Regions from separate parts of the Bacillus sp. DU-106 genome, predicted to be linked through region 2. Evidence: riboswitches for the same ligand, from Rfam matches in the RefSeq annotation. Region 2 holds a riboswitch; the other holds the start of a gene.
The links. Region 2 has a riboswitch for preQ1 ahead of queC (7-cyano-7-deazaguanine synthase QueC). Riboswitches for the same ligand answer to the same signal wherever they lie in the genome.
Positions count from the first base shown of each region.

Region 1: linked by a shared signal. The riboswitch ahead of C3Y97_RS07970 (QueT transporter family protein) and the one ahead of queC (7-cyano-7-deazaguanine synthase QueC) in region 2 are both predicted to bind preQ1.

Region 1 is NZ_CP026607.1:1,541,117-1,551,908, forward strand. It holds gene C3Y97_RS07965 (aldose 1-epimerase family protein) at 1-841, opposite strand, end outside; PreQ1 riboswitch class I at 974-1,018, shown strand; gene C3Y97_RS07970 (QueT transporter family protein) at 1,025-1,510, shown strand; gene C3Y97_RS07975 (ribonuclease H family protein) at 1,662-2,321, shown strand; gene C3Y97_RS07980 (zinc-finger domain-containing protein) at 2,334-2,510, shown strand; gene C3Y97_RS07985 (DUF2564 family protein) at 2,544-2,792, opposite strand; gene cspB (cold shock-like protein CspB) at 2,912-3,109, opposite strand; gene C3Y97_RS07995 (YqcI/YcgG family protein) at 3,374-4,102, shown strand; gene C3Y97_RS08000 (LysE family transporter) at 4,117-4,860, shown strand; gene C3Y97_RS08005 (hypothetical protein) at 4,880-5,173, shown strand; gene C3Y97_RS08010 (sterol desaturase family protein) at 5,252-5,881, shown strand; gene C3Y97_RS08015 (DUF485 domain-containing protein) at 6,104-6,445, shown strand; gene C3Y97_RS08020 (solute symporter family protein) at 6,448-7,998, shown strand; gene C3Y97_RS08025 (aspartate aminotransferase family protein) at 8,190-9,539, shown strand; gene C3Y97_RS08030 (DUF3986 family protein) at 9,604-9,882, shown strand; gene C3Y97_RS08035 (cation:proton antiporter) at 9,945-10,792, opposite strand, start outside.
Region 2 is NZ_CP026607.1:1,295,498-1,306,289, reverse strand. It holds gene C3Y97_RS06735 (hypothetical protein) at 1-601, opposite strand, end outside; gene C3Y97_RS06730 (hypothetical protein) at 690-845, opposite strand; gene C3Y97_RS06725 (YkvS family protein) at 1,106-1,291, shown strand; gene queF (preQ(1) synthase) at 1,340-1,837, opposite strand; gene queE (7-carboxy-7-deazaguanine synthase QueE) at 1,856-2,572, opposite strand; gene queD (6-carboxytetrahydropterin synthase QueD) at 2,565-3,056, opposite strand; gene queC (7-cyano-7-deazaguanine synthase QueC) at 3,056-3,718, opposite strand; PreQ1 riboswitch class I at 3,812-3,855, opposite strand; gene kinB (sporulation sensor histidine kinase KinB) at 4,062-5,270, shown strand; gene C3Y97_RS28035 (DUF6254 family protein) at 5,282-5,398, opposite strand; gene C3Y97_RS06695 (DinB family protein) at 5,507-6,040, opposite strand; gene C3Y97_RS06690 (M3 family oligoendopeptidase) at 6,178-7,872, opposite strand; gene C3Y97_RS06685 (MarR family winged helix-turn-helix transcriptional regulator) at 8,029-8,475, opposite strand; gene C3Y97_RS06680 (DUF3149 domain-containing protein) at 8,671-10,167, shown strand; gene C3Y97_RS06675 (aspartyl-phosphate phosphatase Spo0E family protein) at 10,197-10,478, opposite strand.

The DNA of each region.
Region 1 (10,792 bases), 250 kb from region 2:
ATGTTTCATTCGCTTGTAAAGATTGAATTCCCTTTTTGTTCTTGAAATCTTTTGCTGGATTTACTTCATCAGCGATGCCATACCAAGGTTCAATACATAAGAAAGGTGCGTTATCCCCTGGTGTCCATACGCCAACAAATGGGAATCCATCAAATTCTACTTTTACAAATTTATTATGTTTATGAGAACGAATCGAAATTTCATTCGTATTCATATGTTCAAAAATAAGTGCATCATTTTTGAATAAATCATATGTAAGTGGCAATTCAGTCGTATTTTCAGCGATTAATTGCTTTTTGTTTGAAAGATAAGGTCCTTCTAATACGCTTGTTTCTAAGCGTTCCGAACCATTAAACGATAAGTGATAATCTGTAAATGATTCACCGTCCAATAAAGGGAAGTTGAATCCAGGATGTGCTCCGATTGAGAAGAACATCTCTTTTGAAGTAGGATTGTTTACTTCATATGTTATATGAACGCTTTGTCCATTTAGCTCATAAGAAACGAGTAATTCGAATTCGTATGGGTATTTTTTTAATGTTTCTTCATTACTAGTAACGATATAAGTGATTTTTGTTTCGCTTTGTTCTTTCACAGAGAAAGTAAGATCACGAGCGAAACCGTGTTGTGTTAATGAATATGGTTTACCGTCTACGTAGTATGTATTATCTACTAATCGGCCGACAATTGGGAACAAAATTGGTGCACGGCGTCCCCAATAAGTAGAATCACCTTGCCATAAATATTCTGTGTTGTCTTCTTTTAAGCGAACGCTCTGTAATTCTGCACCTTTGTCAGAAATGGAAACGATCACTTTTTCATTTTGAATTGTTGCTGTCATGAAGTGAAACCTCCTAAATCTTTCATATGTTTCATTATACGTTGTCTAAAAGGAAAAAGGTAGTTTATGATAGGAATCTATTGACGAAAGAGGGGCTACCACGTAAAATATAATCTTGGTGCTTAAAAAACGAATAACGTGGTTCGAAACCATCCCACGTAAAAAAACTAAGGAGATTTTGTCATGAATATTAGAACTTTAGTCGGTAATGGTATTTTAGCGGCATTATATATTGCTGTTTCTATGCTTATTCAGCCATTTGGCTTTACGAATGTACAATTTCGTATTTCAGAGATGTTTAATCATCTCGTTGTATTTAACAAGAAAGCAATTTACGGAATTGTATTAGGTGTATTTTTAACGAATCTCTTTTTCTCACCTATGATCGCTTACGATTTAGTATTTGGAGTAGGGCAATCTATTCTTGCGTTAGTTGCAACGATTATTTCTATGCGATTTATTAAAGGTGTTTGGGCTCGTATGATTTTTAATACAGTTATTTTTACAATTACAATGTTTATGATTGCAATTGAACTTCATCTTGCATTGGGTTTACCATTTATGTTGTCTTGGTTAACTTGTGCAATTGGTGAATTTGTTGTCATGGCGATCGGTATGCCTGTAATGTACTGGATTAATAAGCGAGTACAATTTGAAAGATTTATGTAATAGATGAAAGAGCTATTCCTATAGGGATAGCTCTTTTTGTATGTAATCATATTGAATATAATGCTGTGACTCTAGATAAAATATAATAAAATAAAGTGAGGCTTCAATTAGCCGGATATATATAAGAAGTCTTACATAAGGGGAATGTAGTATGAAATATAAAATTCATTGGTTGTATAAAACGAAGCGTGGATTGCAGACGGAATTAACAACAGAGTATATGAACATAGAAGAAGTACTTCAATTTGCAGAGGATTTTGAGAAAACAGGAAGAGCTAAGGAACTTTTATTTTACGATGAAATGGACGCAGAATGGTCATTAAAAGAGATGAAAAAGTTAAGTAAGCAAGTAGAGGAAGAGCCCCAAGAAATACTCGTTTATTTTGATGGGGGGTATGATGTGCAAACGAAAGAAGCTGGCGTTGGTATATGTGTGTATTATAAAAAAGGAAATACAAACTACCGCATTCGCCGCAATGCATATATAGAAGGTATATATGATAATAATGAAGCGGAATATGCATCATTATTATACGGTATGAATATACTCGAGGAACTAGGGATTAAGTATGAAGCAGTTACACTTCGCGGAGACTCACAAGTGGTACTGCAGCAATTAGCCGGAGAATGGCCTTGTTATGATGAACATTTAAATCATTATTTAGACCAAATTGAGCAAAAGGCGAAGCAAATGAAATTAAAACTTATATGTGAGCCGATATCTAGAAAACAAAATAAAGAAGCACATCAATTAGCTACGCAAGCATTAGAAGGAACAAGTATTGATAGTCATAAAGAAATAACCGAATAGAGAGGTGCAAAGGTGGATAAAAAGCAACTCATTACAGAGGTAAATGACTTATTAGAAACGTATTGTGAAGGATGTTTTTTGCGAGAACATAATCGAAAGACAAATAGTAAGTATTACGCTCATTCATTTTGTATAAGGCAATGTACAGTGGGAGAAACATTGAAAAAGTATGGGGAACAGTTGTCATGAAAAAACATCCAGAGAAAATTCTCTGGATGTTTTTTAGTGTCTTGCTTCGTTTAGTTGATGCTCACATTTATTTAATTTTTTTTCCTCATTCATTAAAAATGGCTCATCTAAATCAGTTGCAACAGATTTCATAATTTCAAGCTGAGAGCGAGCTGCTTCTACAGCAGTAGTAGCATGTTCTAATGTATCTGGATCCATTGAAATTGTTGCTGATCCTACCATTTTTTGTGCTGTTTCTACACGGAATTTCACTTCTTCAAAATCATTTACTTCTGATCCCATTAATAATTCCTCCTTTGTATAGTGCGCATTTCACATAGTTTTTGCTCTGTAAAACGGAAATATACAAAGGAATAACAAAGGAGGTTACCAAGTAAGGTAACCTCCTGTTATATGTTGGATTAAAGTTTTACTACGTTAGCAGCTTGAGGTCCGCGGTTACCTTCAGTAATGTCGAAAGATACTTCTTGACCTTCTTCTAAAGCTTTGTAGCCGTCGCCTTGAATAGCAGAGAAATGTACGAATACATCGTCAGCGCCTTCCATTTCGATAAATCCAAAACCTTTTTCGTTGTTAAACCATTTTACTTTTCCTTGCATGTTACAATTCCTCCTAAAAGCGTTTACTATTTTCATTTAGTGAAATTCATTTTAAAAAAATAATATAAACTAAAAATGCTATATTCTTGAATATTCTGCTAAATGATTAATTTAAATATACACGAATTGGGAGAATTTAGTCAAGTAAGCGATTTTATTTTTTTGTATTTTTAAATAATTTTTCAGTCAAATTTTTAAATAGGTATAGGACAGGCTGAGTATATAATATTCTTAATTGAATGCTATACATAATGAGGTGAAAGAATGAATAAGTCTTACTTATTAGATAATGAAGGAATGAGAACGAGAACCGACATACCGGATTGGGTTGCAAAAGAATTTGAGATTTTTTCAAATGTTGTGTTAGAACCAACTTTTCCATGTTATTTCGGTTTAACAGCTTTGAAAAAGAATGAACTTCGTTATTCATTTCTTTCTCATAATGATTGGAGTCATTTACCACATACAATGTTATCTTTTTTAGAGTTAATGAAAGAGAGGCCGATTGTAAGAAGGGGCTTTTTCCTTTTTGTAGAACCGGAATGTGAAGAACAGCCACTCGAATATTACCGTGATTCCTTTTGGAAAGTGTTACAGTATTTACATGAAAACGATAATCAAGCATGGCCAAAGCAAATTCCTGAAGATCCAGACCATTATTTATGGGAATTTTCATTTGGTGGTGAGCCAATATTCGCATTTGGAAATGCGCCAGCTTATAAACAACGAAAAACTAGACATTTAGGGAATTCTCTCGTTATTGGGTTTCAGCCACGCACTATTTTTGATGGATTAGAGGGAGATCGTCCTAAAGGAGCATATTCAAGACAAATGGTTCGTGAGCGAGTTGAAAAGTGGGATCAATTGCCGAAACATCCTAACATTAGTCATTATGGTGACCCAGAGCATCGTGAATGGAAACAATATTTCATAGGAGACGATGTAGAGCCAATAAAAGGGAAATGTCCTTTTCTTCATAGGATAGAAAAGTAAGAGCCATCACCTAGATGGCTCTTTTGTATATTTTGGATAAAAAAGGGTATTTTATTATGAAAGCTAGTCTATTTTTTCAAATTACATCATTAACTAGTAGTAAAGAGAGTAGAAAGGATAGAGCGATGTTTGGAGCAATTATACAGCAAATCATATTAGGTATATCATTAGCTGCGCCAGTAGGGCCGATTAATATTGAAATGTTAAAACGAGGAATTGAACGTGGGTTTTGGCACGCTTGGGTTGTTGGAATTGGTGGAATGACTGCAGATGTTTTATTTATGCTTCTCATTTATTTCGGTTTATCTTCTGTGTTTATGTATACATATGTACAAGCCTTCATGTATTGCACGGGTTTTTTCTTGTTATTTTATTTAGGATTTCAAAGTGTAAAACAAGGAATTTTCGACTCGAATATGGAATATAAAAAAGAAGAGGTAGGTGGCCTTAAGCAATCGTTTATGGCAGGATTTTTAATTGCGATATCCAATCCATTAAATCTTGTTTTTTGGTTTGGTATATACGGAAGTACACTTAGCTCATTACTTACGAAGGTAACGAAACAAGAAGCTTTTTTGTACAGTCTTTGCATTATTGTTGGTATTATTTTATGGAATTTAAATATTGCTTTTTCTGTACATTTTGGAAGAACTTTATTAAAACCAAAAGCGCTTGGCTACATAACAGCCGGAGCAGGTATTATTTTAGTAGGTTACTCTATACATTTTGCATACAAAGCTTTACAGTTGTTCACATAAGATTGAAGGGGAGATTTTTATGTATCGAACCACTATTGACGGAAAAGAAATTATAATTACGTTAGCGCCAAAAATCCGAAAAGAAATTACTGATAGAAATCCACTATATGAAGCGGTATTTCATAATGCTGCAAGATTGTTACAAACAAAGCAACCGACGTTTGCAGTAAATCATGAAATATTTGGGCTCATTATTGGAGAAGTGCAAAGAGGAGAAGTAACAGTGTTTGCAGTGGAACATATTATTCCGAAGCAAAATATATTTGGACCAAACAATTTTTTCTCGACAATAGAACAGCAGGCAAATTTGTAAAGTGAATAGAATAAGAATAGAAAAGAAATAGTCGTAACGATATGTTGCGGCTGTTTTTTGGGAAAAGGGGGAAACAAGATGAAGAAAGTGGGGAAAGAGTTCTTTTTACAACATGATATCGTTATTATGTATAGCATTCTATTTGTTTTCATTATTATTTTAAAAATGCAATTTTTTACGTGGTTTGGCATGTTAGCATGTATGTTTGGGATTGTTTTCTATACACTTAATGAATATATGACACATCGTTTTTTATTCCATATAAAGCCACCTAAAAACACATTTCTATTAAAAATGTTAAGAAGATTGCATTATGATCACCACGTATATCCAGATGATTTAAAACTTTTGTTTTTACCTGTATGGTTTAGTATACCTAGTTTTACTATATATTTACTTATAGCATATGGTATTACAAAAAGTGTTACTATTACACTTTCATTTGGAATCGGAATGATTATTATGCTGCTCGTTTACGAATGGAAACATTATATTGCTCATAGACCGATTCGTCCCGTCACTAAGTTTGGAAGATGGCTAAAAAAACAACATATATTACACCATTATAAAAATGAAAAGTTTTGGTTTGGTGTTTCAAATCCAGTATTCGATTTTATATTTGGAACACTGAAAGACGGAAAAGATGTTGAGCTAAGCGAAACGGCTCGTAATTTAGAAAAGGAAAAAAAGACAAAAGTAGTGCGTTAAGCACTGCTTTTGTCTTAATGAGGATAAATAAGTAAAGTGTCACTTTATTTTGAAAAAGTATATTAAAAATTTAGGGGAAATTGCCGAAAAATGTCTATCAAAAAATCTTTGCATGAATGCATGGATTGTCTAAAATGAATGTAAGTTTCTGAATATTTATAAAATTTAGTCTTTAGGTATGCAAGGGGGAAGTGTATTTCAAGTAAGAGAGGGGATCGGTTAATGAAACGAGACGATACGTCAGCACGTAAGTTGCAAAATGAGGTGAATTATACAGAGGTCGTTCAGTCGGAAGAATTTCAATTGTTATTAAATACGAAAAAGAAGTTTATCATTCCAATGAGTATTTTCTTTTTTAGTTTTTTTATCGCATTACCTATTCTAACATCGTATTCAAAGGTGCTTAATACACCTGCATTTGGAGACGTTACATGGGCGTGGGTATTTGCTTTTTCCCAATTTATCATGACATGGGCACTATGTATGATTTATAGCAAAAAAGCAGAATCATTTGATGAAATCTCCCGAAAAATTCTGCAAGATATGCAAAAAGGGAGGGGCTGAACTTGAATACTACTGCATTTGCACTATTTTTAATTATTGTTCTTGGTACGCTCGTCATAACCTATTTTGCATCGAAAAAAACGAAAAGTGCGAGTGAATTTTATACGGCTGGAGGGGGATTAACTGGTTGGCAAAATGGTCTGGCCATTGCTGGAGATTACATGTCTGCTGCTTCATTTCTCGGTATAGCTGGAGCAATCGCATTAACTGGGTTTGATGGATTCTTTTATAGTATCGGTTTTTTAGTTGCTTATCTAGTTGTACTATATCTTGTTGCAGAACCGCTTAGAAATTTAGGAAAGTACACTTTGGCGGATATGATTGCAGCACGCTTTGATGCGAAAAAAGTTCGCGGAGTTGCAGCTCTTAATACGATGACGATTTCTATCTTTTATATGATTGCACAATTAGTTGGCGCGGGTGCACTTATTAAATTATTATTAGGGATTGAATATACGACATCTGTATTAATCGTTGGAACACTTATGACGGTGTATGTTATTTTTGGAGGTATGACAGCAACGAGCTGGGTACAAATCGTAAAGGCTGTATTACTTATGGCTGGTACGTTTATTATTTCTGTTATCGTTTTCGCAAAATTCAACTTCAGCGTGACTGAAATGTTCGCTCAAATGAAAACAGCTACACCTTTAAAAGATTCATTTTTAAATCCAGGTGTAAAGTATAAGGATGGTCTTGATACACTTTCTTTAAATTTAGGACTAGTACTTGGTACAGCTGGATTACCACATATACTTGTCCGCTTTTTTACAGTACGTGATGCAAAAACTGCACGTCAATCTGTCGTATATGCGACGTGGTTAATTGGTGCATTTTATATTATGACGATTTTCTTAGGATTTGGTGCGGCAGCGTTTGTAGGAAATGAAGCGATTATTAAAGCAAACCCAGCTGGTAATATGGCGGCACCTTTATTAGCCAAAGCGTTAGGTGGAGACTTCTTATTTGCTTTCGTATCAGCAATTGCTTTTGCAACGATTTTGGCTGTAGTGGCAGGTCTTGTATTAACAGCAGCATCAGCATTCGCTCATGATTTTTATAATGAAATCATTCGTAAAGGAAAATCAACGGAAAAAGAGCAAGTATCCATGGCTCGTTATGCATCTATTGGAGTAGCGATACTATCTATCATACTTGCATTATTTGCCCAAACATTAAACGTAGCATTTTTAGTATCATTAGCATTTGCAGTTGCAGCGAGTGCAAATCTACCAGTAATTTTATTTACAATATATTGGAAGCGTTTTAATACAACGGGTGCTATTTCGGGTATGATTGTAGGTCTCGTATCAGCAATTGTTCTCGTAGCGTTGAGTCCGAATGTTTGGAACCCTGTAGCTGGAAAAGCTATTTTTGTTGGGGAAGCGTTATTCCCATATACGACACCAGGAATTATTTCAATTCCACTCGGATTTCTTGCAGCATATTTAGGAACGGTTTTATCTAGTAAGAAAGAAGATGAAGCGAAATTTGATGAAATTCTAGTGAAATCTAATACTGGTCATGGCATTAGCGATGCGTCTTCACATTAAATAAAAGAGGAGCTTTTCGATAGATAAGAAAAGCTCTTTTTTCTTTTGTCATTTTCTTGTAAATATTACTGATTTGTAAGTAGGATTTGTCTTAATTTTGTGGAATGAAAATAGCAGGGAGAAATTTAAGTCATCATGGCACCAGCGCAGCTTTTGTGAAAAATAAGTTGTTATGGAAGGTGGAAGTAATGATGAAAACGAAGCAAACTGATGAATTATTAGCAAAAGATGAGCAATATGTTTGGCACGGAATGCGTCCCTTTAGTCCAAATAGTACAATGGTAGGGGCAAAAGCTGAAGGGTGCTGGGTTGAAGATATACAAGGAAAAAGATATTTAGATGGTATGAGTGGCCTTTGGTGTGTCAATAGTGGATATGGAAGAAAAGAGCTCGCAGAAGCGGCTTATAAGCAATTACAAACATTATCATACTTTCCAATGTCACAATCCCATGAGCCAGCTATAAAGCTTGCTGAAAAGTTAAATGAGTGGCTTGGGGGAGAGTATGTTATTTTCTTCTCAAATAGTGGTTCAGAAGCGAACGAAACAGCTTTTAAAATAGCAAGGCAATACTATGCTCAAAAAGGTGAACCACATCGTTATAAATTTATGTCACGTTACCGTGGGTATCACGGGAATACAATGGCGACAATGGCAGCGACGGGACAAGCGCAGCGTAGATATCAGTATGAGCCGTTTGCTTCAGGTTTTTTACACGTAACACCACCGGATTGTTACCGTATGCCTGAAATTGAAGGGCAGCATATTTATGATGTAGAATGTGTGAAAGAAGTCGATCGTGTTATGACGTGGGAATTAAGTGAAACAATTGCCGCTTTTATTATGGAACCAATTATTACAGGCGGGGGCATATTAATGCCACCACAAGACTATATGAAAGCTGTTCATGAGACGTGTCAAAAACACGGTGCCTTGCTTATTAGTGATGAAGTAATTTGCGGTTTCGGTCGTACAGGAAAAGCATTTGGGTTTATGAATTATGATGTGAAGCCAGATATTATTACAATGGCAAAGGGCATTACGAGCGCATATTTACCATTATCTGCAACAGCTGTGAAAAAAGAAATATATGAGGCTTTTAAAGGTAAAGGAGAATATGAATTCTTCCGCCATATTAATACATTTGGTGGAAATCCAGCAGCTTGTGCATTAGCACTTAAAAACTTAGAGATTATGGAAAATGAAAATTTAATCGAGCGATCTGCGCAAATGGGTTCCCTTTTATTAGAGCAACTAAAAGATGAAATTGGGGAACATCCGCTTGTTGGGAATATTAGAGGAAAAGGTCTATTAGTTGGAATTGAATTAGTAAATGATAAAGAGACGAAAGAGCCAATTGATAACGACAAAATTGCAAGTGTTGTAAATGCTTGTAAAGAAAAGGGCTTAATTATAGGACGAAACGGTATGACAACAGCAGGATATAATAACGTTTTAACATTAGCGCCGCCTCTTGTTATTTCAAGTGAAGAGATTGCTTTCGTTGTTGGAACGTTGAAGACAGCGATGGAGCGTATTTAATAAATAGAGAGAGGAGCGAGCTGTAATATAAGGCTCGCTCTTGTTTAGTAGGAGGGGACTTTTAATGGAGAAATATGATCCTAACAAACATTATCACATCGGATATTATGAAGACGGATATGATTTAGAAGTGACGGCGTACAAAAGAATAAATGAACCAGTTTGGGATGCTTATATTCCGCACTATGAGGCAGACGATTTTTATAAGAAAGTGGAGGGAATGAAGCTAGGTAAATATATAGATGATTATGGCATTATGGTGTATTCATTTGGGAATGATATTGATGATGATGAAGCACGAATTATTTTTGAAAAATGGTTAAAAAAGAACGGGATTGTTTAAAGATAAAACAAAAAGGAGATTGCTATCTTATAAAATAGCAATCTCCTTTTATTATAGTAAATTTATTTACTTGCTTTCATTGCTTTATCTTTTGCACCAAAATTGTATTTTAACATTGGTGGTGTAATCATTGTAGTTAAAATAACGACAATAACGATTGCTGTAAAGTAATCTTGTGCCAATAGACCTGAAGAAAGTCCTGTTCCTGCAATGATAAGTGCAACTTCACCACGAGAAACCATTCCAGCACCGATAATTGCAGAAGACTTAGCGTCAAATCCAGTCATTCGTGCACCGAATCCACAGCCGATTAATTTCGTTAATACAGCGATAACAGTTAATGCTAAGATGAACCAAATTTGATTGCCGATACCGTCAAATGTAATATTCATACCGATACTAACGAAGAATACGGGAACGAACATAGCGTAAGCAATTGGTTCTACTTTCTTTTCTACTTCATGTTTGTAGTTTGTTTGAGAAATTGCAATACCAGCAGCGAAAGCACCGATAATACCAGCAATTCCTAATAATTCGCCAAAATATGCGAATGAGAAACAGATGATAAGAGCCGCGCTTACGATAGACTCAGATACGCGCAGTGGTGATAACCAGCGCATAATCGCAGGAACACCTTTCCATCCGATTAAAATAATAGAAGCGAAGAATACTACTTTCTTCAAGATAACCATTGTTAAGTTAACATCATCAGTACCTAAGAAGCTCATTGCAAATGCTAATAAAATAACAACAAGAATGTCATCAAATACAGCGGCTCCAAGCATCGTCGTACTTTCACGTGTTTTCATTTTACCTAAATCACGAAGTGTTTGTACGGAAATACTAACACTTGTCGCACATAGAAGTAATCCTAAGAATACAGCGTTTCCTTGTTCCATTCCCATCACAA
Region 2 (10,792 bases):
ATGTTAAATTCGTATTTAATATATTTCCATCCATCGCCTCGTGAAACGTATATGTTGTACATCCCCATGGCTTTCTATGCAAAATAGGCGAACCAGACCATCCCATTGCCCTCAGCTCCGTTCCAATCATCGAATTAAAATAATTATGACCTACAAGAGCAATACTTCCATGTACGAGAGCATAACGATGTAATACGTAAGCTGCTTGCCTTGCCCTCTCTCTTACTTCCTTATAAGATTCAACATTTTTATGGTAACCAAGTATCCATAATGCTCGTCCAATACACATCCATACGTTAAGTTTACACTTCAACCATTTTGGCGCATAAAAGCTCGCCGGAACTGCCGCTTCCCTAAAAAGAGAATTTTGTATAAAAGATAAAGAATCCATTAATTCAGCTGCTGACTGTACAGCACACTTTTGATCACTCGTTACAATCAATTTCGCTACTTCAACCGCTTCTCTTGTTTCCAATGGTATAGGTTGTTTTTCTGTTATAGTATGTAAGTCATATCCTTTTATCCATTCATGAAAGGATGTAACCGTCATTGGTTCTATAGTACAATCTAAGCGACCATGACGAATAAAAGAAATCTTCATTCTTTTCACTCTCCATTCATCACTTATGAACTCTATTATGCACTAGTTCTAAACATCATACCACGCAAGAAAATAAAGTTATATACCTTTACATCTCCCCACCACTATCATGTGTTATCGAAGCATGGATACCATCCATCCCATCAAAATATGTACTCGTATCATATTGACGAATCTTTTTTAAATGCATATAAGAAAATAAAAATAAAATTAAAGCTATAACACTCCCCACAAATTCAAACATCATTTTACCGCCTCTAATTTCTCCCACTTCAGCAGGTTATTCTACTTTTTCATTATACCTCGATATAAAGATTCTCGCATTTTTGCTATTTTTTTCAAAAAACATGGATTTTCTACATATTTTCTTACAAAAAGTGAATATTTTTCGAATTTTTACTTTGGAAACATTTACAAAGTAGGAAATATGGTTCAAAATAGGAGGAAATAAAAAAACCCAAATTTATTCTTTTTTTGGGAAAACTGTAACAAGGAGAGTTGCTTATGCAGATCGCAGAAACTGGAGATATCATCGAATTTAAAGGTGGAATGCAAGGCCGTGTTCAAAAAGTAAATCAAAACTCTGTTATTGTTGATATAACAATTATGAAGAATTTTAGAGAACTAGATATGGAACCTCTTACAGTTGTAAGTCATAAAAACTATACTGTCATTAATCAAAATGCATAATATAATAGAAAGAAAGGGCCTGTATACTATACAGGCCCTTTCTTTCTATTAACGATTATCAATTGTTTCCGGATATAGATCGTGGTTCATCATGCGGTAATCAGCCATTTGTTCATACTTCGTCCCTGGGCGCCCGTAGTTGCAGTATGGATCAATTGAAATGCCACCACGTGGTGTGAATTTCCCCCATACCTCAATATAACGTGGATCCATTAATTTAATTAAATCGTTCATAATAACGTTCATGCAATCTTCATGGAAATCACCATGATTGCGGAAACTAAATAAATACAACTTTAAAGATTTACTCTCTACCATTTTTTGCTCTGGAATATAGCTAATATAAATTGTTGCAAAATCTGGTTGTCCTGTTTTCGGGCATAAACTTGTAAATTCAGGACAATTGAATTTTACAAAATAATCACGGTTTGGATGATTATTATCAAATACCTCTAATATTTCTGGGCTATATTCAAATAAATATTTTGTATTTTGATTCCCTAGTAATGTTACATCTTTTAAATCTTCATCTAATCTTCCTGTCATTTTAAACATCCCTTCTCGTTATACGCCGCGCTTATTTCCCCATACTAACGCATGAAGCTGAGGCAATACTTTTGCATCATTCATCTCTTTACAATTTACAGCTTTATCAATCAGCCATTCATACTTATCTAATAATTTTTTTATAAGCATCGCATCATCCACTGTTTTTGTATCATCGTTTCCTACTTGTAAGAAAAATGGTACCTTTGGATAACGTTCGTGCATCTTAACTGCATATTCAAAATCATGATCATCGAATACTACTACTTTTAAACTAATATCTTTTCCTGCTAGTTTCTGAATAATAGCATCTAACCTCTGAAAATCTGTTTTCATCGTTGAACTTGGTGGTTTTGGAGAAATTGTTATCTCATCAATTTGAAGTAACCAATCTTGCCATTTACTCCCTTGCGTTTCAATTGCCGTTCGCATTCCATTTTCTTTTAATATAGAAAGAAGAAACTCAATATTTTTCAATAATGCCGGATTTCCACCTGAAATCGTAACATGAGAAAAATTTTCTCCTCCAATTGCAACAAGCTCATCCCAAATATCTTCTGGTGTCATCTGTCTAATTTGATCTTTAGCTGATCCATCCCACGTAAAAGCAGAATCACACCAAGCACAGCTATAATCACAACCAGCTGTACGGATAAACATTGTCTTTTGCCCTACAACCATTCCTTCACCTTGAATAGTCGGACCGAATATTTCTAAGACAGGGATTTTACTCATCAAGCATCCACTCCCGTCTTACTTCCGCATAACTAGTCGGCGTCTCAAATAAACGAACAAATTCAACGCGAGCTCCTTTATATTCGTTCACTCTATTCTCTTTTGTTAGTGCTTCTGCCATCTTTTCATAAATCCAAACGACCATATTTTCAGCAGTCGTATTCATTGCAGGTAACGTTTCGTTTAAATAACGATGATCTAGATAAATTTCTATTTCATTCTTCCAAATTTCTTTTATATCTCCAAAGTCAATTGCAAGACCTATTTCATTTACATATCCACTAATTCCAAATACAACTTTATATGTGTGACCATGTAAGTTTTTACATTTCCCTTCATAACAGTGTAAATGGTGTGCTGCATCAAATGTAAATTCCTTGCTGACCATTACTCTTTTATTATGGTATTTGAGTTGTTTACGCTGAATATCCTTGTCCATTTTTTGCAAATTCTCTACGATGCGAAATCCAAAAAAGTTATCCATTAGTTGTTCGCTCCTTCGCGTTCTTGTAGGTACGTATCTAATCCTGCTTTACGAAGTTGACATGCTGGACATTCACCGCAACCATCACCAATGATTCCGTTATAACATGTTAATGTTTTTTCTCGAACAAACTCAAATGCTCCAAGTTCATCTGATAATTTCCATGTTTCAGCCTTATCAATCCACATAAGTGGCGTGTGAATGACAAACGGGTAATCCATAGATAAATTTAAAGTAACATTTAACGATTTCACAAACACGTCACGGCAGTCTGGATAACCACTGAAATCAGTTTCACATACACCCGTTACAATATGACGTGCTCCAACTTGTTTTGCTAATACAGCAGCAAATGATAAGAAGAGTAAATTTCGTCCATCTACAAATGTCGATGGCAATTCACCTTCTTCATGTGTAATCTCCATATCCGTTCTCGTTAACGCATTTGGAGCAAGTTGATTTAATAGACTCATATCTAGTACCGTATGCTTTATTCCTAGTTCTTTTGCAATTTCCGCTGCACAATCAATTTCTAGCTTATGACGTTGATTGTAATTAAACGTTACAGCTTCTACCTCTGCAAACTGCTCTATTGCCCAAAATAAACATGTCGTACTATCTTGTCCTCCACTAAAAACAACAACTGCTTTTTCTTTTTTCATTTCACTCATTCTCCTTCTCTACTATAAATAAGAAGAAAGAACGTTCTTGAACTGTCACAATAAAAAAACAAAACAATACCTAAGGATATTGTTGTTTCCATAGTTTTTTATAGAGGGAGTTCGCGAACCTCTCCCGCGCAGTGCACGGAATTTCTTCTTTCATTGACATAGCTTATTGTAACATATTGTATACTAGCGTAAAAATTTCTGATTTTTCCGCTATTTATTATTTCATTTCTTTCATTTTATAGTATGATTAATTTAATATAAGAAGAGAGGAGGCATCCCACTGAAATCCTTTATTATTTATCTCTTTTTAAATATATTATTCATCCTGATTACAATGCTCGTATATCATTTATTTTGGAATCAAAAAGGGAAACGCTCTCCTAAATTAAATTCAGCTATATTCATTGTACTCTGTTGCCTCGCTACCGTACTCTGTATTACATTTGCAGCAAAAACAAATAATGGTTTTCAATTTGATATGCGCCATATTGTATTAATTGTCGGTACATTAACGGGAGGGCCTATTGCTGGTGGTTCTATCTTAGTTGTATTAAACATATATCGCTTATTATTAGGTGGGGTAGGTGTTTTCCCATCTCTTATCGGTTCTGTTCTTCTATTTATTGTTCTATTATTAACATATAAATTTTTCAATCGAACTTATAATCGTATAAAAATAACACTTGCTATTATCTACAGTCTCACATACGGATTTAGTTGGATACCCTTCTTCCTTTCAAAGGTTACAAATAAGACTGATTATATACCGCATATTATTGTGTATGAATTATGTTCAATGCTTGGTACGATTCTAATTTTATATTTACTACACATATTACAAACTCAAGTTCGTCTCCAAAATGAACTTATAAATGCTGAAAAGTTTCATTTAATTGGTGAAATGGCAGCGTCTATCTCTCATGAAATTCGCAATCCATTAACTTCAACGAAAGGTTTTTTACAACTGTTACAATCAGATACATGCACTGAGCAGGAACGAAAATTATATATCGACATTGCCATTAATGGCATCGAACAAGCAAATCATGTTCTTACAGATTATTTAACCTTTGCTAAACCAAGCATTGAAAAAGAACAAATATTACAGTTAGAAGAAGAATTACTACATGCATTGTCGCTAATTACACCGCTTGCTAATTTAACAAATGTACGTACTCATTATATAAAGCAAAGCACTTCTTTTTTTATCGCTGGAGAAAAGCAAAAACTAAATCAATGTTTATTAAATATTTTAAAAAATTGCATTGAGGCTATGCCAAAAGGCGGTGATCTTTATTTCACATTAGTTCCTGATCATAAGCATATTCAGTTATATATAAAAGATACAGGAGTCGGTATGGATTCAGAACAAGTAAAACGTCTTGGTTCGCCCTTTTATTCAACGAAAGAAAAAGGTACTGGACTTGGAATGATGGTCGTATTCAGTGTTGTTCAAGCTATGAATGGAAAAATTGATATTATAAGTGAAAAAGGAATCGGTACAACCTTTTTATTAACTTTTCCACTCATACAAAAAACGTGATGAAATACTCATCACGTTTTTTCTGTTCCTTCAACTAATTCAGCAAAAGCTTTCACTTTTCCGTGCGGTTGTTGATTTTCTTTACGTGCTTTCCAGGCGCGCTCTTCTTCTCGCTTCTTCTTAGACATGTTTTTTCAACTCCTTCTTTTCTTTCTTATTTCTCCATGTAGTATTCCAAAATAAGAAAGAAAACTATGCACGTATCAAAAAAGAAGTGGTTTCCCACTTCTTCCACTTTAGCGTTGCAAAATTGCATGTTTCGCCTCTTTTAACTGCGTAAGATGTCTTTGTTCATGCAAATCAAGAAATTGAACCCATTGATACAAATTCAGATCATTAAAAACAGGATGCTTTAATCCATTTTCAAATAGATCTTTTTCATCTATAACACTATGAAGCGCGTGTAATAGTTCTTGGCGTGAATGTTCTAGCAATTGAATTCCTTGCTGTTTTTTCATTAAAGTTTCTGTTGGTTGCATTTGCTGAGGAGCTTCTCGTTTATGTGTGCGATCAAGCGTAAGTTGGAGGTCTTTAAATGGAGTCATGTTTCTTTCATTTTTTTGTAAAGCATATACAAGGGCAGACGTGACAGATTGTTCAACTAAATGCAAGTGGTGTAAAATTTGAATAATACTCCATTTATCACGGCGTGGCTTTACATTCACTTCTGTGTCATTTAACATTTCAATTTCTGATAATAGCGTGCTTCGAGTAGCCTGTAATGAATTTACTAAACTTTCTAAACTTACATCCATATTAGATTGAAGCATACTTGTTCCCCCCCTTTTGTTGGTGAAAAGAGGTGCTCCTTATTAGAAACACCCCTTTAGTATTCTGAATTTTCTTTTATTATCTCATCATTTTCCCATTATGTCGATGTTAAACATGTGAAAAAAGCGCATGTTTTTTACAATTTTGTGTCGTCAATCGCATGTAACCATGCTTCAATTTCTGTAATAACACTTTTCACACAGCCTTCAGCAAATGGTGATGTTAAATTTGCAACCTCTACTAATTCTAAGAACGATTTACTTCCACCTTGTTGGCACAGATTCACATAATCTTCCCACGCCTCTTGTCTATTATCTCTTGCACGTTTCCAAAATTGTAGCGCACAAATTTGAGCAAGCGTGTAATCAATATAATAGAACGGTGAGCTATAAATATGCCCTTGACGTTGCCAAAAACCACCGCGCTCTAAATAATCATTCTCCTCATAATCACGATGTGGTAAATATTTCTTCTCTATGTTACGCCATGCTGTCTTACGCTCTTCAGGTGATGCTTCAGGATTTTCATATACATAATGTTGATATTCATCAACAGATACACCATAAGGTAAAAACAGAAGTGCTGAACTTAAGTGAGAGAAGTAATATTTATCTGCATCTTCTTCAAAGAATAGCTTCATCCATGGCCATGTAAAGAATTCCATACTCATAGAGTGGATTTCACACGCCTCATATGTTGGCCAATTATATTCTGGAATTTCAAATTTACGACTTTCATATACTTGGAAAGCATGACCTGCTTCATGTGTTAATACGTCAATGTCACCAGATGTTCCATTGAAGTTTGAGAAAATAAATGGCGCTTTATAATTCTCAATATATGTACAATATCCGCCACCAGCTTTTCCTTTTTTCGCAACTAAATCTAATAAATCATTATCTAGCATGAAATTGAAAAATTCATCTGTTTCAGCCGATAACTCTTTATACATTGTCTTTCCATGATCAACAATCCAATCCGCATCTCCTTTTGGAGTTGGGTTACCTGTAGCAAACTCAAAGTTTTCGTCGTAATAAGCTAACTTCTCTACACCGATACGTGCTTGTTGTCGCTTTCTTAATTCCGTTGTAACGGGAACGATATAATCTAGCACTTGCTGACGGTAATTAGCCACCATCTCCGCATTATAATCTGTACGGTACATTCTTGCATATCCAAGTTCAACAAAGTTTTTGAAACCTAAAGATTTTGCGATTTTCGTTCTCACTTTAACAAGCTCATCATAAATACGATCTAGTTCTTCCTCATTTCCAGCTAAAAATCCGTAGTATGCTTCACTTGCTGCTTTACGTTCGCTTCTTTCTTTTCCTTGCATAAACGGAATCAGTTGCGATAACGTTCTTTCTTCTCCAGCAAAGTCAATTTTTGCAGATGCTAATAACTGTGTATATTGCGATGATAATTTATTTTCTAATTGTAAATCTTTCACGACTTCATCTGAATATGTTTTTAAATCACATTCTGCTAGAGCAAATAATTGTTTTCCATAATACGCCTCTAATTCTTCACGAAATGGAGAATTAATGAGTGCCTTATAATATTTTGTACCATATCCTTGTACAACTGGAGAGAATTCATCAAAGAAATCCTGCTCCTCCTTATAAAAAGTATCCGTCGTATCAACAGAATGGCGAATGTAACAAAGGTTTCCCATTGTACCAAAATCGTTGCGAATCTCATTAATTGAATGAATGACTTGTTTTTGTTCTTCTACAGTTTTTGCGTTATCAAACTTCTCTAAAGCAACAGTAAATTTCTCTTTTAACTCTTCAATATTTGGGCGTTTATATTCATAGTCTTTAAATGACATGAACGAGCCTCCTCTCCATTACATACCTTTATTATAATTCAATACGTATTCTTGAATTTCCTCTTAATTTTCAACAAATTTCGGCAGTGATTGCCCTGAGCTCATTACAAATAAAAAAGCCTTGGATTTATTTATCCAAAGCTCCTTTGGAACATATTATTTTTCATACTTCCCAATTTTTTTTAATAAATCAAGTAATTCATCTTTTTCATCTTTCGTTAACATTTCAAAAGACTGATGTATAACTTTCTCATGCCCCGGAAAAATAGAAGCAATAAAGTTCTCGCCAGACTCAGTTAATTGCGCGTAAATAACACGTCTGTCATTCGGACATGGAATTCTCTTTACTAATCCCTTTTTCTCCAGCTTATCTACAACATATGTAATGCTGCCACTAGCTATTAAAATACGCTCACCAATTTGCTGAAGTGGTTGACCGCCTTTATGATATAGCAGTTCTAATACAGCAAATTCAGTTGGATTTAACCCGTTACTTTGTATAGATTTATTTGTAGTATCCATAACAGAACGATGTACACGAGATAATGCAATAAATACTTTTAAAGATTGAGAAATATCTTCTCGTTCATTATTTGATGTCATACAACTTTCAACCCTTCACTTAAATTCTCAGCAATAAAAAGAAAATGCCAGTTCATACTTCCTGTGAATTCCGAATGAGCATTCACTCATCCATTTCCTCTCCCCTAATATATTAAGAATCATTCTTGAATAAAAACATGACAATTTTAACATAGTTTATATATAATGATAATAAAAAAAGAAGGAGTACCACATTTGAAAGTCAAATTCCAAAGCATAATTGTATATATATTGCTTGTTATCCTACCGACAATAGGGATTGGTGCTACATTTTATTCGTATCATACATATAAAATGAAACAGGAAAACAAATTATCTGCTCATACAGTTCTCTTTTTATATAGAGATTATTTGGATCATCATCTTGGTGAAGCAATTTCTGCTTTAGACATGCTTGCAAAAGTTGTAGGCACCGAGACTGGTAATATAAATGGTATTAAACAAATTGTACATGATACAGATGGAAACGATGCACGCTTTTCTGGTCTATATTACGCTACACCAGAAGGAGTCATTACAATCGCATCTGAAGATGAATCAAAGCCTATAGATGTTTCAGACCGTAAATATATTCAAGACGCGCTCCAAACTAAAAAAACCACTGTATCATCAGTCATTACTGATCGCGTTCTTGGACATAAAGCTATTATGATTGCTGCCCCCATATTTAATAAACAGAAGGAGCTCTCAGGATTATTATTAGCTAGTTTACGCTTTGATTACATTTCATCTTCTTTAAATGCCATTAAACCACAATACCATTTTGAGGTAACTGATAAACATGATGTAGTTTTTCTAACCGATGATAATAACGACACAAGTGATACGCATTCTAATATGCTTACTACCCCACTCCAAAGATTAAATTGGAAGGTCTCTGTTTCTCCATTACCTATTCATCAAAAAACCTTATACCAGTGGGTTGCAATAGAGTGTATAGCTACTTTATTTTTAATGTCTATTTTATTTTTACTTGCTCAATATATGTTGTTAAAACGTCAAACAAAAATTGAAAGGCAACAAAATGAACTACAAAAAATTGAATTAGTTGGAACTTTTGCAGCGAGTACAGCACACGAAATCCGTAATCCTCTTACTGGAATTAAAGGACTCGTCGCTCTATTAAAAGAGAAATATAAAGATGAGCAAGATCAGTTCTACTTTTCCGTAATTGAACAAGAAATAGAGCGAATCAATGAAATTGTAAGTGAATTTCTTATTCTCGGAAAGCCAACCGCCATCATCGAACAAACGTATGATGTAAGAAAAATTCTAAATGAGGTAGCATTAATTATTCAATCTGAGGCGAATTTACATAACATTGTATTCCATTTACATTTGCCAGACCATCCTGTTCATATCCGTTGTTCGAAAGACCATATGAAACAAGTGGTTTTAAACATTACAAAAAATGCAATTGAGGCCATGACTTCTAGTGATACACTAACCATTGTAGTAAAAAACAATGAAACACACGCACAATTGCAGATTATAGATACTGGAAAAGGGATTCCGCAACATATTCAAAAACACCTCTTTCATCCGTTCTTTACTAATAAAGATACTGGAACAGGTCTTGGACTTGTCATATGTAAACGAATTGTAGAGATGTATAATGGGCATATTTTTATTGACAGTACAGAAAACGAAGGAACAGCAGTTCATATCGAAATTCCGTTACACATAGTATAATTATCCTTATCCTATAAGGGTAATTATACTTATTTCATAAAACCAGCCACAAGCATTCGCCAAAAATTATTTGATTTTCCTTCATACCCGATTTGGAAAATAGGTATTTTTATAATTGAAAACCATTTCGGTGTTTGTTTTTCTTTATAACATTGATATTGTAAAATAAGCTTGTCCAATTCTTGACTAACTTGAATTGTCTCCCTACTATTTAGCCCACTTGTTAATCCTAGTTGAATCATTTCTTCACGTTTCATATGAATATCACGTGAAAGCTTTTCTAATGTGTACTTCCTTTTTACAGTAAACATCCATATCCCCCTTATTATACTTCCATGCTCTTAACTTCACTTCTCCATTGACTTTTTTAACTACTTAATCATATGCAAATTTGAAGAATCAGAAATTTTAACATTTTCTCCCTGTAATTTACAAATCTTTACCCTCACTTTGAGAATTATTACAAATTATTCTATCTTTGTAAATACATTCGCAATAATAGACATTTTTTTCATCTTGTTTTTTTATAAATGCTACGTAAACCGTGGATTCTTAATTTCCCACCTACTTTTCTTCGACATTTTTTGTTTAATTTATATAAAAAAGCAAAACATAATGATGATTG